Regions from separate parts of the Fictibacillus arsenicus genome, predicted to be linked through region 2. Evidence: riboswitches for the same ligand, from Rfam matches in the RefSeq annotation. Region 2 holds a riboswitch; each other region holds the start of a gene.

Region 1 (3,271 bases), 1.9 Mb from region 2:
AGAACCGGAAGCGTCTACCGCTTTTTTCTGTATCTCAAAATCCGGGTACTTTCCTGTTCCTAAAAGCAGTCTTGATGAAAATGAATAAGGTCCAATATGTAACATAAGATCATCCTCCTCCAACAAATCGCACAAGTTCGATTTTGTCGTTTTCTTTTATTTGGGTATTATTTTGTTTTTCGTTCTGGATAATTTCCTCGTTCACTTCTGCGATGATAATCTGGTCGTTCAGTTTCAAATGTTCGAGCAGTTCTTTAACTGATTTCAGTGCATCTGGCACCTGTACTACATCGCCGTTGATTTTAAGTTTCATATAAACGCACCTCACTTTCTATTTGGTCGGCAATTATTTTACCGGTGACGGGTGACAGAAGGATTCCGTTGCGATAATGACCTGCCGCAACATGTAACCCCTCATGCTGCGGATGATGGCCGATATAAGGTTTTCCATCTTTGGTCTGAGGACGAATTCCCGTCCATGCTTTTTCAAACGCGGCTTTATTTAAATCGGGGACCATCTGTTTCGCTCGTTCCATCAATTCAAAAATACCTGCAAACGTAATTTTTTCATCGAATGTATGTGGAACACTTGTGGCACCAACAAAGATTCGGTTGTTTCGTTTTGGCACAAGATAACAGCCGTTGTATTTTACGGTTCCGTGCAGAAGCGGGTCGCTGGTCATAAACGAAATGCATTCGCCTTTTACCGGAACCATCTGGAGTTCAGGCAATAGGTTTGAGCTCCACACGCCGCCTGCTAAAATGACGTGATCTGCAAAAATAGTTTTCGAATCTGTTTCAACACCTTTTACCTTGTTTCCGCTTTGGATGAGTTGAACCGCTTCTGTTTGTTCTTTTACTTCTGTTCCGTAAAACGTTGCGCCTTCCAGGTAAGCTTTTGTCAGTTGTACCGGAGAAACCTGACCGTCATTCGGAAAATAAAGAGCTCCAAGTGCTCTGTTTGAGATGGCTGGCTCCCGTTCTTGCAACTGACTAGACGATAGCCAGCTGACCGTTTCACCCTGAAGTGTATCCCGTTCTGCCCGTTGTTGATGCCGATCACACTCGTCTTCCTTAAAAGCGAGTTCATAGATTCCATTTTCCATGAGTTCGATGTCAATACCGCTAATCTCGTACAGTTCTCGCGACAGATCTCGAAACATCTGCCGACTCATTTTTGCGAGCGGATAGAAAGGATCATCCACATTGAACTCCATTTGTGCGCCAAGCATGCCAGCTGCGGCACTGGATGCTCTCTCTCCGACTTTGCCTTTTTCCAGCAGAAGAACTTTCTTTTGCTTTTTGGATAGCTGATAGGCGATGGAACATCCGATCACACCGCCTCCAATCACAATGGCATCATACGTTAAGCTCATTCCAAACCTCCAATTCGCGTTTGTAATTTTTCGCTGCTTCAAGCGGTGATTCAGCTTCTAAAATTCCAGACATTACGGCAATGCCAGCAGCACCTGTATGAAGAACCTCACAAACGTTTTCCGCCTTAATGCCTCCGATTGCGATAACTGGCACCGATGTTTGCTCTACAATATGATGCAACGGCTCAATACCCCTAGGATCTTGCTCTCGTTTTGATTCTGTCCAGAAAACATGGCCATAAAGGAGGAAATCTGCCCCTTTTTGTTCAGCATTTTGCGCTTCCTCCAAAGAATGGACCGAACAGCCAATCATCATATCTGGAAAAGCTGCCCTGACAAGAGCTGCGTCCAAGCTGTGGTAAGCTAGCTGAACTCCTTTCGTCTGCCAGCAAACAGCCACATCGACACGATCATTTATGATAATTTTACTCATGGGCACGCCGTTTCTTTTAAGCTGTTCGAGCAACTGGGTCAGTTCTTTCGCAGTCTTTGTTTTTTCACGTATGTGAAGAGCTGTTATGTATGTATGGATGTCGCGTGCGATACGGGTGATCTCATCACCAGTTTGCTTGCCGTTTGTGATGACATGCAGTTGTTTTTTCACAATAAAAAAACCACCTCCTTTATGCAGCAAAGAGGTGGTTTCACAAATTTTTAGCGGATAATATCGTTAAAGATCTGTTCCACACACCACTTCCCTACGCTGGTTCTAACCAAATCAGGTTCCAAGGGTCTTAAAGTTCACTTCAATCTCAGCCTTCTAAAAGGCACCCCTAGTGGCAATAAGTATTCATTTTTTATATTTTCATTCTATCGTTTAAGGGCTTACATAACAACCGGTTTTATAACAATAAATACGCGAGTGGAGTCGCTAAGATTAACGCCAACACCGTACGCTGGAACCAGATCAGCACAAGCTTCGGCAAACTGACCGGAATATCCGTTGACAGCACACACGGAATACTTGCTGAAAAGAACAGTATAGAAGCTACAGAAACAACCCCGATTACAAATTTTGTTACAAGTGCTGCTTCGGCAACAAGCAATGCTGGCAGGAACATCTCAGCAACTCCGATTGACGCCGCTTTCGCAGCAAGCATGGCATCCGGAAGCTGAAGCGCCCATGTGATTGGATAGAACACGTAGCCAATCCAGTCAAAAACAGGCGTGTATTCTGCTAACAATAGGCCGATCAGACCAACGCTCATGATCGAAGGCAATATACTCATCGCCATCACGAAGCCGTCTTTTAAGTTGGACCAGATATTAGTCAAAAAAGCAGGAGCGTTCTGTGATGAATCCATCGCATTTCTCCACGCGGTTTGCAGATATTTCTCGGTTACCACTTCCTCAGGGTGACCTTCGCCATCTGAGTACGTATCATCCATTCGGCTTAAAGGACGGATTCGAACCGTAATTGCTGTTACAAGGAATGTCACGACAAGTGTCGTCCAGAAGTAGGTGTTCCACATTTCCATGAGACCGAGCGTGTTTGCCACAACGATCATGAACGTTGCAGAAACGGTAGAGAACCCTGTCGCGATAATGGCCGCTTCTTTCACCGTATACTTTCCTTCTTTAAACACGCGGTTCGTGATCAGAAGGCCAATGGAATAGCTTCCTACAAATGAGGCAACGGCATCAACCGCTGACCTGCCCGGTGTTTTCCAGATGGGCCGCATGATTTTTTGAACGAGCACTCCAATGAACTCCATCAGACCATATCCTACGATAAACGCTAAGAACACCGCTCCGATTGGAACAAGCAATCCTACAGGAATAACGAGTTTTTCGAATAAAAACGGCCCCATGTTCGGGTCGCTTAACCAGCCCGGACCCCATTCAAAATAAAGAAGAACGGCTGCAACCAATCCCACAACTTTTAACAGAGAGAA
Region 2 (3,271 bases):
TCATCTTACCCCTCCTCCAGGCCCATAAAAAATGATAAGAGCAAAACCTAACATACATTATTCCCCGTGTTATAAAAAGGTGTCTCGGGACCTGTTTTCCGTAATTTTTTTAATCACGGCTCTTTACCATCAATATTATGCCAGAGTCGAAAGAATAAGTACCATTTTTATTTACAAGCTCATTTGATATACAGAGGGAAGACCCCATCTTCAAGGAAGCTTTTTCTAAAGGATATTTGAATCCCTTTAGCGTGATGCCTTTTACTTCTCCTTGAAAAGCTAAGAAAGAAATATAGGAGTAAAGATCCTCTCTTTCAATCGTATATTTTCCAGGGAGCTTTAGTGAGATTTCATTTTTAAGATCTACTACTTTAACTTCAACATTGCTAGAAATGGTTCTATAGAGCTGCTGGATGTTTATCATCTCGTGATCCAGTCTTCCTCCAGTTGCGCCGAATAATAGTATTTCTTTTGGTTTTTGATCCATTGCCCATTCAAGCGCTAATTCCATATCAGTGTGGTCTTTTTCCGACTGGTATTCATTCAGGATAATATCTGACTTTAGTATATTCTCCTTTTCTGCTGCTGAAACCGAATCAAAATCACCGAAAGCATATGCAGGCTTTATCCCTTTCTGCAAAAGGATGAATGTACCTCTGTCAACGCCAACCCACAGATCTCCTGGTGAGGAATCATAGTTTTTAAGTTCTGGGATCAGATGATCTGGACCACCGGCGACAATTCTTATTTTCATGCTGCCTGATGATATCCCTTTCTTGCTGCATGCAATAATCTTGGAGCAGTGTTAGTTATAAAAATCACGATTAGAGATGTAATTCCAAAAATGACGACCATAAACGAACCGTTGTACATGATTGAATAAAGCCATACATTCATCTCTTCGGCAAAATCACTAAAGAAAATAACCCCCGATAATACATGTGAAGCAAGTCTCAAGGCACATCCAATAAAAATCCCTGTAAGCATCAATAAAGTTCTCTTTGCTTTATTTTGAGTAATTGACGGCGCAAATGCACCTGCAACACCTGCTAAAGCAAAAGCAAGCGGGTAATCTAAAATAAGCTGAGCAGGATGGACGATATATGGATTTACAAGCAATTGAAGCAATCCTACTGCTAATCCTGTAAAAACCCCTGCTTTCAATCCCCTTCTGAATGCTATTAGAAAAATCGGCACCATCTCAAGAGAGACAGAACCCCCTTGCGGCCAAACACCATTGAATTTTATAAGTCCTAAAATCAATGAAAGTGCAGCCATAATAGCAATTTCTGTTAATAGTAAAATGTTATTGTTTTTCATCTTTTATCCTCCTCGATCGATGATTTGAAAAGGCTGTTTTCTAAAAGCTTGCTGCTTTTGAATGTTTTTTTAAATGGAACATCGTTGAATTGTTGATTGGAGCGCAAGGTGCGAGACTCCTGCGGGAGTAGCGGGACAGGTGAGACCCCGGCAGGCTTGATTAGCCTAGGGGGCTCACCGCACGCCCCGCGGAAAGCGAGCATCCTGGAGCGGATATCAACGTCTTCTAATAGCAACAAAGATTACGAAAAGAGCCTTTAATAAAATAAAAAAAGCAACCGGCATGTGAGTGCGGTTGCTTTAAGATTCATATCATCTGAATGCAAAAAGTACGACTCCACATCCCTACGCAGGCATTATCCAGCTTCAGGTTCAAAGGGTCGGGAGTACACTCCCCTCTCAGCCCATTTATAGGACTCCCCCTGTGGTTACTTATTTTATTGACATCTTAATTATACACCACGAATGGAGTTTATTGCATCTTTTAAATCTTTTTTCCCATATATGGCAGAACCGGCTACTAAAACGTTCGCACCTGCTTCAATGCATAAAGGGGCAGTTTCAGCATTAACACCGCCATCTACCTCAATTTCTACATTCAGCCCATGAGTCTGTACTAGCTCAGAAACTTCTTTGATCTTTGGGACAACATTTTGGATAAAAGACTGTCCGCCAAATCCAGGGTTAACTGTCATAAGCAATACCATATCGATATCATGGATGATGTGCTTTATTGCATCAACTGGAGTAGCTGGGTTTAATACAACGCCTGCTTTAACACCTTTAGCTTTAATCAGTTGTATCGTTCTGTGAAGATGAGTTGCCGCTTCAACATGGACAGTAATAATATCTGCACCTGCCTCTGCAAAATCCTCAATATATGAATCCGGATTCTCTATCATTAGATGTACGTCCAGCGGCAATTCAGTCAATGGACGTATAGCTTTAAGGACTAGGTGACCCATCGTAATATTTGGTACGAAATGTCCATCCATCACGTCTACATGAATGTAATCGGCACCGGCCATCTCAACCGCTTTTATTTCTTCGCCTAACTTTGAAAAGTCAGCCGATAGAATGGAAGGAGCTATTTTAACCATTTAGTACCTCCGTTTTTGATCTTTTATTTCCTGTAAAAAGCTTACATAGTGATCATATCGAAATTGTGGAATTGCTCCTTCTTCGACACCCTGTTTGACAGCACATTTAGGTTCTGAAGTATGTGAACACCATCGGAATTTACAATTTCCGCGTCTCTCATTCATCTCAGGAAAATACATAGACAAGTCTTCAGCTTCAATGTTCATGAAATCCAAGGAACTGAATCCAGGTGTATCAGCGACAAGACCGTTTCCAAACAAGATGAGTTCAACATGCCGAGTTGTATGTTTACCCCGTCCTAAGTGGCTCGATATTTCGTTCGTTTCAAGCATGAGCTCTGGGTTAATGGCATTTAATAACGATGATTTTCCGACACCGGACTGCCCAGCAAAAACCGTTACTTTATCTTTAAAAAGCGGATAGAACATCTCCAGGCTGTCGTCTGTTTTTGTTGAAGTGGGAAACACATCGTATCCTAATCTTTTGTATGTTTCTATATATTTTTGAATCTCATCAAGGTCATCAGTACCCTGGACAAGATCCATTTTAGAAATACAGATTACAGGCAGAATATCATTTGCCTCTATGTGAACAAGAAACCTATCTAAGAGAAGCGTGCTAAAATCAGGTTCGGTTGCCGAAAAAACGAGAATGGCCTGGTCTACGTTTGCGATGGGTGGGCGGACTAATTCATTTTTTCTTTCTTTCACATCAAGAATATAGCCATCCGTAACGTTGCTGGATTCATATTCTACCCAGTCACCAACAAGCGGGTTCACTTTCTTCTTTCGAAAGTTCCCCCTTCCCCTGCATTGGAAAACTTCAGTCTTGCCTTGTTCCTTTACGTAAT
Region 3 (3,271 bases), 390 kb from region 2:
TAGCCTGATACAGCGCAATCATTGAAGTAGCAAAACAGCCAGTCCCTGTCACTAGCGAAAGCATCGAGTGACCATGTGAAAGTTCGATAACCCTCTCTCCATCTGAAACGACATCCTTCTCACCCGTCATTGCTATAATACACCCCGTCTGTTTTGCAACAGCTATTGCAAGCTGGTGTAAATCACCTTCAGAATTGCCGAGGTCGCCGTCCGCTCCCCGGCCATCCCAGCCAAGACCAGCGAGAAATTTCATCTCTGCTGCATTCCCGCAAATTGTCAGAATTGTTTGGGGACTGACTTCCTTCGATTGTGAATATTCTGACAACAATTCTTTGATGGTTTCCTGGCGGAATGAAGAGAGTCCTACTCCTACGGGATCAAGGACGACAGGCACTCCACAGTGCATCGCTTTACGAAGTGCAAGTTTCATAGATTCAGCTGCGGCTTCTTCCAAAGTTCCGATGTTAAGTACCAATGCGTCGGACACAGCAACTGCGTCTTCTACTTCCCGCGCGTCATGAACCATGATAGGACTTCCACCCGCTGCCAGAACACCGTTGGCGAGAAAGTTCATCGTTACATTATTCGTAATATGGTGGACTAGCGGCCGCTCTTTCCTAATCTGTTCTACAAATGCTTTCCATTCTTGTATTCTAGTGTTGTTCATGAAGAATCCTCCTATAAGCAAAATGATTTACAGGTCCATGTCCGGAACCGACATCAATACCATGTTCGATCGCCGTCTGGATAAACTTTTTCGCATTTCGAACAGCGTTTTCCATCGTTTTTCCGTAAGCTAATTCAGCTGCAACTGCTGCTGAGAATGTGCAGCCAGTACCGTGTGTATTTTTTGTGTAAACTCGTTTATCAATAAGTTCACACATTTCATTACCGTTGTAGACAAGGTCTGAAACAAACTCATCTTCCATATGTCCGCCTTTTATCACCACATAATCAGCGCCCATATTAAACAGGATGCGAGCCGCTTCATGTCTTGCTTCATCACCCGTAATCTCTATCCCTGTCAGCGCTTCAGCTTCAGGTATATTAGGTGTGATTACTTTGGCGAGGGGCAGCATATACATTTTCATCGCTTCTAGAGCCTCCTCACCTAGAAGACTTGCCCCGCCTTTCGCAACCATAACAGGATCGACGACCAGGTTGCTCCAGCCAAACTTTTTAATAAAAAAGGCAACACTTTCAATATATTCACCTGAAAATAGCATACCTGTTTTTACTGCGTCAGGCTTAAGGTCGCTTCCGATTGACGTTAACTGCTGCTCCAATCCATCCAGAGGAACTGGATACACCCCTTGGACACCCGTCGTGTTTTGTGCCGTAACGGCAGTTAGTACAGACATTCCGTACACACCAAATTCCTGGAATGTCTTCACGTCAGCCTGAATACCTGCACCGCCTCCACTGTCAGAACCAGCGACTGTCAGTGCTTTGCATACTTTGATTAATTGTCCCATCACGATTCCCCTCCTAAACTAGAAACTTAAAGAAAATTTGCTTGACGCCAAGCCTTTCGCGTCAACCTTAGTTGCACTTATACGATGGACTTAAACTTGTTGGTGCCACGTCGAAAATCATCATGCTAATAAGCTATATTTTCTGATAGCGCAAAAAAGCCACCCGCAAATGAAAAGCGGGTGGCTATTACGATTGTAGATTGTAATGGACCACGCCGCTTCCCTACGCCAGTATTAACCGGATCAGGTTCAAAGGGTCGAAGGCTATCACCTTCTCTCAGCTTAAAAACATAAGCACCCCTAGCGGAAATGACGATATTGATTTAACACCATCCTACTCACATACCAGTTTAAAAGTCAATGTTTTTTTCAATTATGTGTTTCTTAGTGTTTAAGCCTCTTAAAATACGGGGAAATAGTAAGTAACACAAAATAAACACATAAATAACACTAAATTATAACACTTGAAACAAATGGGAAAGCAAACCGTAATAATGTCACAAACGATTAAACAATTACCAAAAGGTGGTGAAAATACAGTACATTGGAATGATTATCAAATTTTTTTCAGAATTTTCAAATAAAATGGTTGTCATTGAGCACCTTGCTCAGTATACTAGTAGAAACCTAGAAACATAAAAGGTTAAATTGGATAGGGAGATAATTTCAAGGAGGGAAACAGGATGAAAGACAAAAACACTTCTTTTAACAAAAACCAAAATGAGATGGTGAAGTACAAACAGCAAAAAAGAGACCCATTTGCCTTCAGCCTTATTGCCCAAATGGTTCTGGATGAAGCCCTGCACAGTTACTACAAAGAGTATTATGAAAAAGAAATCGACAATGCCTTGGATCAAAAAGATAAAGAGCGTTTTATGACACTGACTGAAGAATACAAAGCTTTTCTCGGATAAGGCTTTTGGTCACGGTTCACCCTTAAAAAAGGTGCCGTAAAAGCCAAAACACCCTTTCAGCTTCCGGACTGTTATCCGGGCTGCAGAGGGTGTTTCTGACGTACCTGTTATCTGACATGAATAAAACGTATCTACTTATTACATGGATGTCGGAGAACCCGGCTTTTTCTTTTGCCCTTTTGTCCTTCTCCAGATCCAGATTACAACGGGTATCAGCACAATCCACACAGGCGCTAATCCAAATAATGCAACAACGATAAATGAAATCGCAGAAACAAAGAAGTTTACCGTCTCCATGAATAGCATCTTCGTTTTTTTTCCAGGTGTCTAAATCACCTGTCTGCAGCTTCTCAGCCTTCAAATTCTTCACTTCAAACTGGATAGTAACTGTCGAGTAATCGCTTTGATTTTTTAAAAAGTTAAGCCTTCCTTCAATCTGTTCAATTTCTTCTTGTACTCTTGCAAGATCTGAAGAGATTTTTAATAAGTCTTCTGTTCTCTCAGCCTCTTTCATAAATGATTCAAGCCGATCTCTCACCTGCTGCTTCGCTTTTAATCGAGAAGACAGATCCACATATTCTTCTGTGACATCTTCCCCTCGTACACTTTCATGCGGAGCCCCTTCGCTTAAATCCTTCACTTCCTGTAAAAAAGGCCGGAAACCATTCATTGGAACACGTACCGTCATCATCCCGTCCTGATAGCCTTCCTCGCCGATATTCGTGTTGGATTCAACGATATAACCGCCTTTATCATCAACCATCTTCCGCACCGTTTCCATCGCGTTCTGCAGCTTTTCAACGGTTATTCGCAGATCCGCGTTATAGATAACTTTCCGCTGATCTTGGATAGATTGTTTCTTTTCGCTTTTTTCGGATGAAA
Region 4 (3,271 bases), 340 kb from region 2:
AAAACTTGGACAAAATGTTGAGCCTGTTCGCTTAGGCGAAATTAATGGTGAAACAAAATATGCGCTTGATTATTTTAAAGCAGATCTTCCTCGCTTAGTGGAAACTGTTTCCGATGAAACAAACGCTGTCATTTTAGTAGACCATAACGAACGTCAGCAAAGTGCCAATGACATTGATAAAGTACGTGTTTTAGAAGTTATCGATCATCACCGCATCGCAAACTTTGAAACAAGTGATCCATTGTATTACCGAGCTGAGCCTGTTGGGTGTACAGCTACGATCTTAAATAAGATTTATAAAGAAAAAGGAATAAAAGTTGAAAAGAACATTGCTGGATTAATGCTATCTGCGATCATTTCTGATTCTCTTTTATTTAAATCACCAACATGTACAGAAGAAGATGTTGAAGCAGGTCGAGAGCTGGCTGAAATCGCTGGTGTGGATGCAGAAGCTTATGGTCTTGAAATGCTGAAAGCTGGAGCAGACTTAAGCGATAAGTCAGTAGAAGAGCTTATCTCACTAGATGCAAAAGAATTTAACATTGGCGCAAGCAAAGTAGAAGTTGCTCAAGTGAATACAGTAGATGCAAGTGATGTATTAAAACATCAAGACGAACTTGAAACCGCAATCTCGAAAGTAATTGATGAAAAAGAATTAGACTTATTCATGTTCGTAGTAACAGACATTCTAACAAATGATTCAACAGCACTTGCCCTTGGAAAAAGAGCTCAATCTGTTGAAGACGCATATAATGTGAAGCTTGAGAACAATACAGCTGTATTAAAAGGTGTAGTATCACGTAAAAAACAGATTGTACCTGTACTAACAGAAGCAATGAGCAAATAATATCGATTCTATAAGATAGAGAAATCCATCTTTTTTTGATTGTTATTTTAGTTGACAATTATAACAAGCCTGTTATAATTTAAAACATAACACCAACTTAATAATTTCACGAAACCACTAGGGGTGCCTTTTAAAGGCTGAGATCGAAGTTTGACTTCGAGACTCTTAGAACCTGATCTGGATTATACCAGCGTAGGGAAGTGGCTGTTACGGAAACTTCATTATTTATTATGTTTTCTATACAACCACTTTCTATTGCTGAAAGTGGTTTTTTTGTTGGTTTAAAACTATCTTGAGGAGGACTTATATGCCTGCATTTACTGAAGAACTGCGTAAACAAGCTGACCAAATCTGGGAAGCCAATCTTAATCACCCATTCGTAAGAGGAATTGCCGAGGGGAATCTGCCTTTAGAAAAATTTAAATATTATGTGTTGCAAGATTCTTATTACTTATCACATTTTGCAAGAATTCAAGCATTAGGAGCTGCAAGAGCTGATGATTTATACACAACCTCCAGAATGGCTGCACATGCTCAAGGGACGAATGAAGCAGAGTTAGCATTACACGAAAAGTTTATTAAACAACTTCATATCACAGAAGAAGAACTAGCAGAATTTGAACCTGCACCAACCGCATATAATTACACTTCACACTTGTATCGAGTTGCTGATTCTGGAAGTTTAGGTGAAATAATTGCCGCCATTCTTCCATGTTATTGGATTTATCATGAAATCGGAGAAAGGTTTGAAGGTGCCGAGCCAAAAGAACCTATATACCAGGAATGGATCGCTGCATATGGAGGAGTGTGGTTTGGTCAGCTTGTCCAAGAACAAATAAGCCGATTAGATAACTTAGCAGAGAATGCAAGTCACGCTGAAAGAAAAAAAATGACACAGCACTTTTTACTCAGCTGCCAGTATGAATATTTGTTTTGGGAGATGGCTTTTATATTAGAAAAATGGCCGGTTCCAAATACGCGCATCTTAAGCAGTGAGAGGAGAACTGAAAATGTCTAAGAGATTAAAGTTGACTGATATATTAGTCACGATTGTAATTTCGACCGGTTTTGGAATTCTTTATAAAATATGGGGACCTCTCTATTATGCCGTTAAACCATTAGGTCTTCACATTGATCAATTAATCTATGGGATGTGGTTTATGGCTGCAACAGCGGCATTTTTGATCATTCGCAAACCAGGAGTGGCTCTCCTTGCAGAAGTTGCTGCTTCTTCAGGAGAATTTTTAATGGGATCAGAATTCGGGCTAGAGGTATTGTTATATGGTATAGTTCAAGGTTTATTTGCCGAACTCTTACTCATGGCATTTAGGTATAAACGTTATGATTTATTGGCTGTTTCATTGGCAGGGATAAGTTCTTGCCTAGGCTCTTTAATTTTGGACTTTTATAAAGGATATATTGGTGATTTATCAACTTGGAATCTTATCCTCTATATTGGATTTAGACTTATCGGAACCATCCTTTTTACAGGAGTATTTGCTATTGCCATCGTGAAGGCACTTGAAGCTACTGGTGTTACCAATCTCGTCAGATCTTCATCACGAAAAGATTTCGAATCATTGGATCAATAAAAGAGGTGTTTGTTTATGGAATGTATTACATCCGTTAACAAGTTGAGATTAATGTTTCCTGAAGAGGAAGAACTATTATTTAAAGATTTGTCTGTTTCCTTTCAAAAAGGTGAAAAAGTATTATTACTTGGGCCGTCGGGATGCGGAAAATCTACACTTCTGCAAGTCTTATCGGGGCTCATTCCACGATCGATTGATATTCCAATCAAAAGTGAGAGCATACAAATCCCCGATTCATGGGGATTTGTATTTCAGGATCCTGATTCACAGTTCTGTATGCCATTTGTTGATGAAGAAATTGCGTTTGTTTTAGAAAATCTTCGAGTACCGAGAAAAGAAATGCCTAGCAGAATTAAAGAGCTTCTATATACTGTCGGTCTCCACCTTGATGACATTCATACGGAGATTCGAACACTTTCTGGGGGAATGAAACAGCGTTTAGCACTAGCATCAGTTTTAGCTTTAGATCCTGAGGTGATATTTTTAGATGAACCAACTGCATTAATTGATGAAGAGGGTACTGCACAAGTATGGGATACTGTTAAAGTTATTTCAAAAGATAAGACGGTAATCATTGTTGAACATAAAATTGATCAGATCATAGATTTTATCGATCGAGTTATTGTTTTTACACATGACGGAAAAATCATTGCGGATGGAAATTCAACATATGTTTTTTCCAATTTCAAAGATGAGCTTAAAAAATTTGGAATTTGGTATCCCGGTGCATGGGAGGAATATAAAGAAGAGAATGTCCAAAACACTTTCACGAAACACAGTGATAATATGCTGCGTTTAGAAAACTTTCAAGGATACAGAAAAAAAGAAATTG

What was found. A riboswitch is a leader RNA that binds a small molecule or an ion and turns the genes downstream of it on or off. The one in region 2 is predicted to bind thiamine pyrophosphate.
Region 1: it holds a riboswitch for thiamine pyrophosphate, as region 2 does, so the genes downstream of both, tenI (thiazole tautomerase TenI) here and thiT (energy-coupled thiamine transporter ThiT) in region 2, are expected to answer to the same signal.
Region 3: it holds a riboswitch for thiamine pyrophosphate, as region 2 does, so the genes downstream of both, thiD (bifunctional hydroxymethylpyrimidine kinase/phosphomethylpyrimidine kinase) here and thiT (energy-coupled thiamine transporter ThiT) in region 2, are expected to answer to the same signal.
Region 4: it holds a riboswitch for thiamine pyrophosphate, as region 2 does, so the genes downstream of both, tenA (thiaminase II) here and thiT (energy-coupled thiamine transporter ThiT) in region 2, are expected to answer to the same signal.

Annotation. Positions count from the first base shown of each region.
Region 1 covers NZ_CP016761.1:3,713,682-3,716,952, forward strand. Annotated here, with positions in the region: gene ABE41_RS18770 (thiazole synthase) at 1-105, opposite strand, end outside; gene thiS (sulfur carrier protein ThiS) at 110-313, opposite strand; gene thiO (glycine oxidase ThiO) at 303-1,376, opposite strand; gene tenI (thiazole tautomerase TenI) at 1,360-1,980, opposite strand; TPP riboswitch at 2,055-2,161, opposite strand; gene ABE41_RS18790 (YjiH family protein) at 2,219-3,271, opposite strand, start outside.
Region 2 covers NZ_CP016761.1:1,813,587-1,816,857, reverse strand. Annotated here, with positions in the region: gene spoVM (stage V sporulation protein SpoVM) at 1-4, opposite strand, end outside; gene ABE41_RS09485 (thiamine diphosphokinase) at 110-754, opposite strand; gene thiT (energy-coupled thiamine transporter ThiT) at 751-1,320, opposite strand; TPP riboswitch at 1,646-1,753, opposite strand; gene rpe (ribulose-phosphate 3-epimerase) at 1,773-2,420, opposite strand; gene rsgA (ribosome small subunit-dependent GTPase A) at 2,421-3,271, opposite strand, start outside.
Region 3 covers NZ_CP016761.1:1,427,924-1,431,194, reverse strand. Annotated here, with positions in the region: gene thiM (hydroxyethylthiazole kinase) at 1-667, opposite strand, end outside; gene thiD (bifunctional hydroxymethylpyrimidine kinase/phosphomethylpyrimidine kinase) at 654-1,475, opposite strand; TPP riboswitch at 1,679-1,787, opposite strand; gene ABE41_RS07595 (IDEAL domain-containing protein) at 2,159-2,389, shown strand; gene ABE41_RS07590 (DUF4349 domain-containing protein) at 2,412-3,271, opposite strand, start outside.
Region 4 covers NZ_CP016761.1:2,150,599-2,153,869, forward strand. Annotated here, with positions in the region: gene ABE41_RS11095 (manganese-dependent inorganic pyrophosphatase) at 1-847, shown strand, start outside; TPP riboswitch at 957-1,063, shown strand; gene tenA (thiaminase II) at 1,155-1,865, shown strand; gene ABE41_RS11105 (ECF transporter S component) at 1,858-2,439, shown strand; gene ABE41_RS11110 (ABC transporter ATP-binding protein) at 2,455-3,271, shown strand, end outside.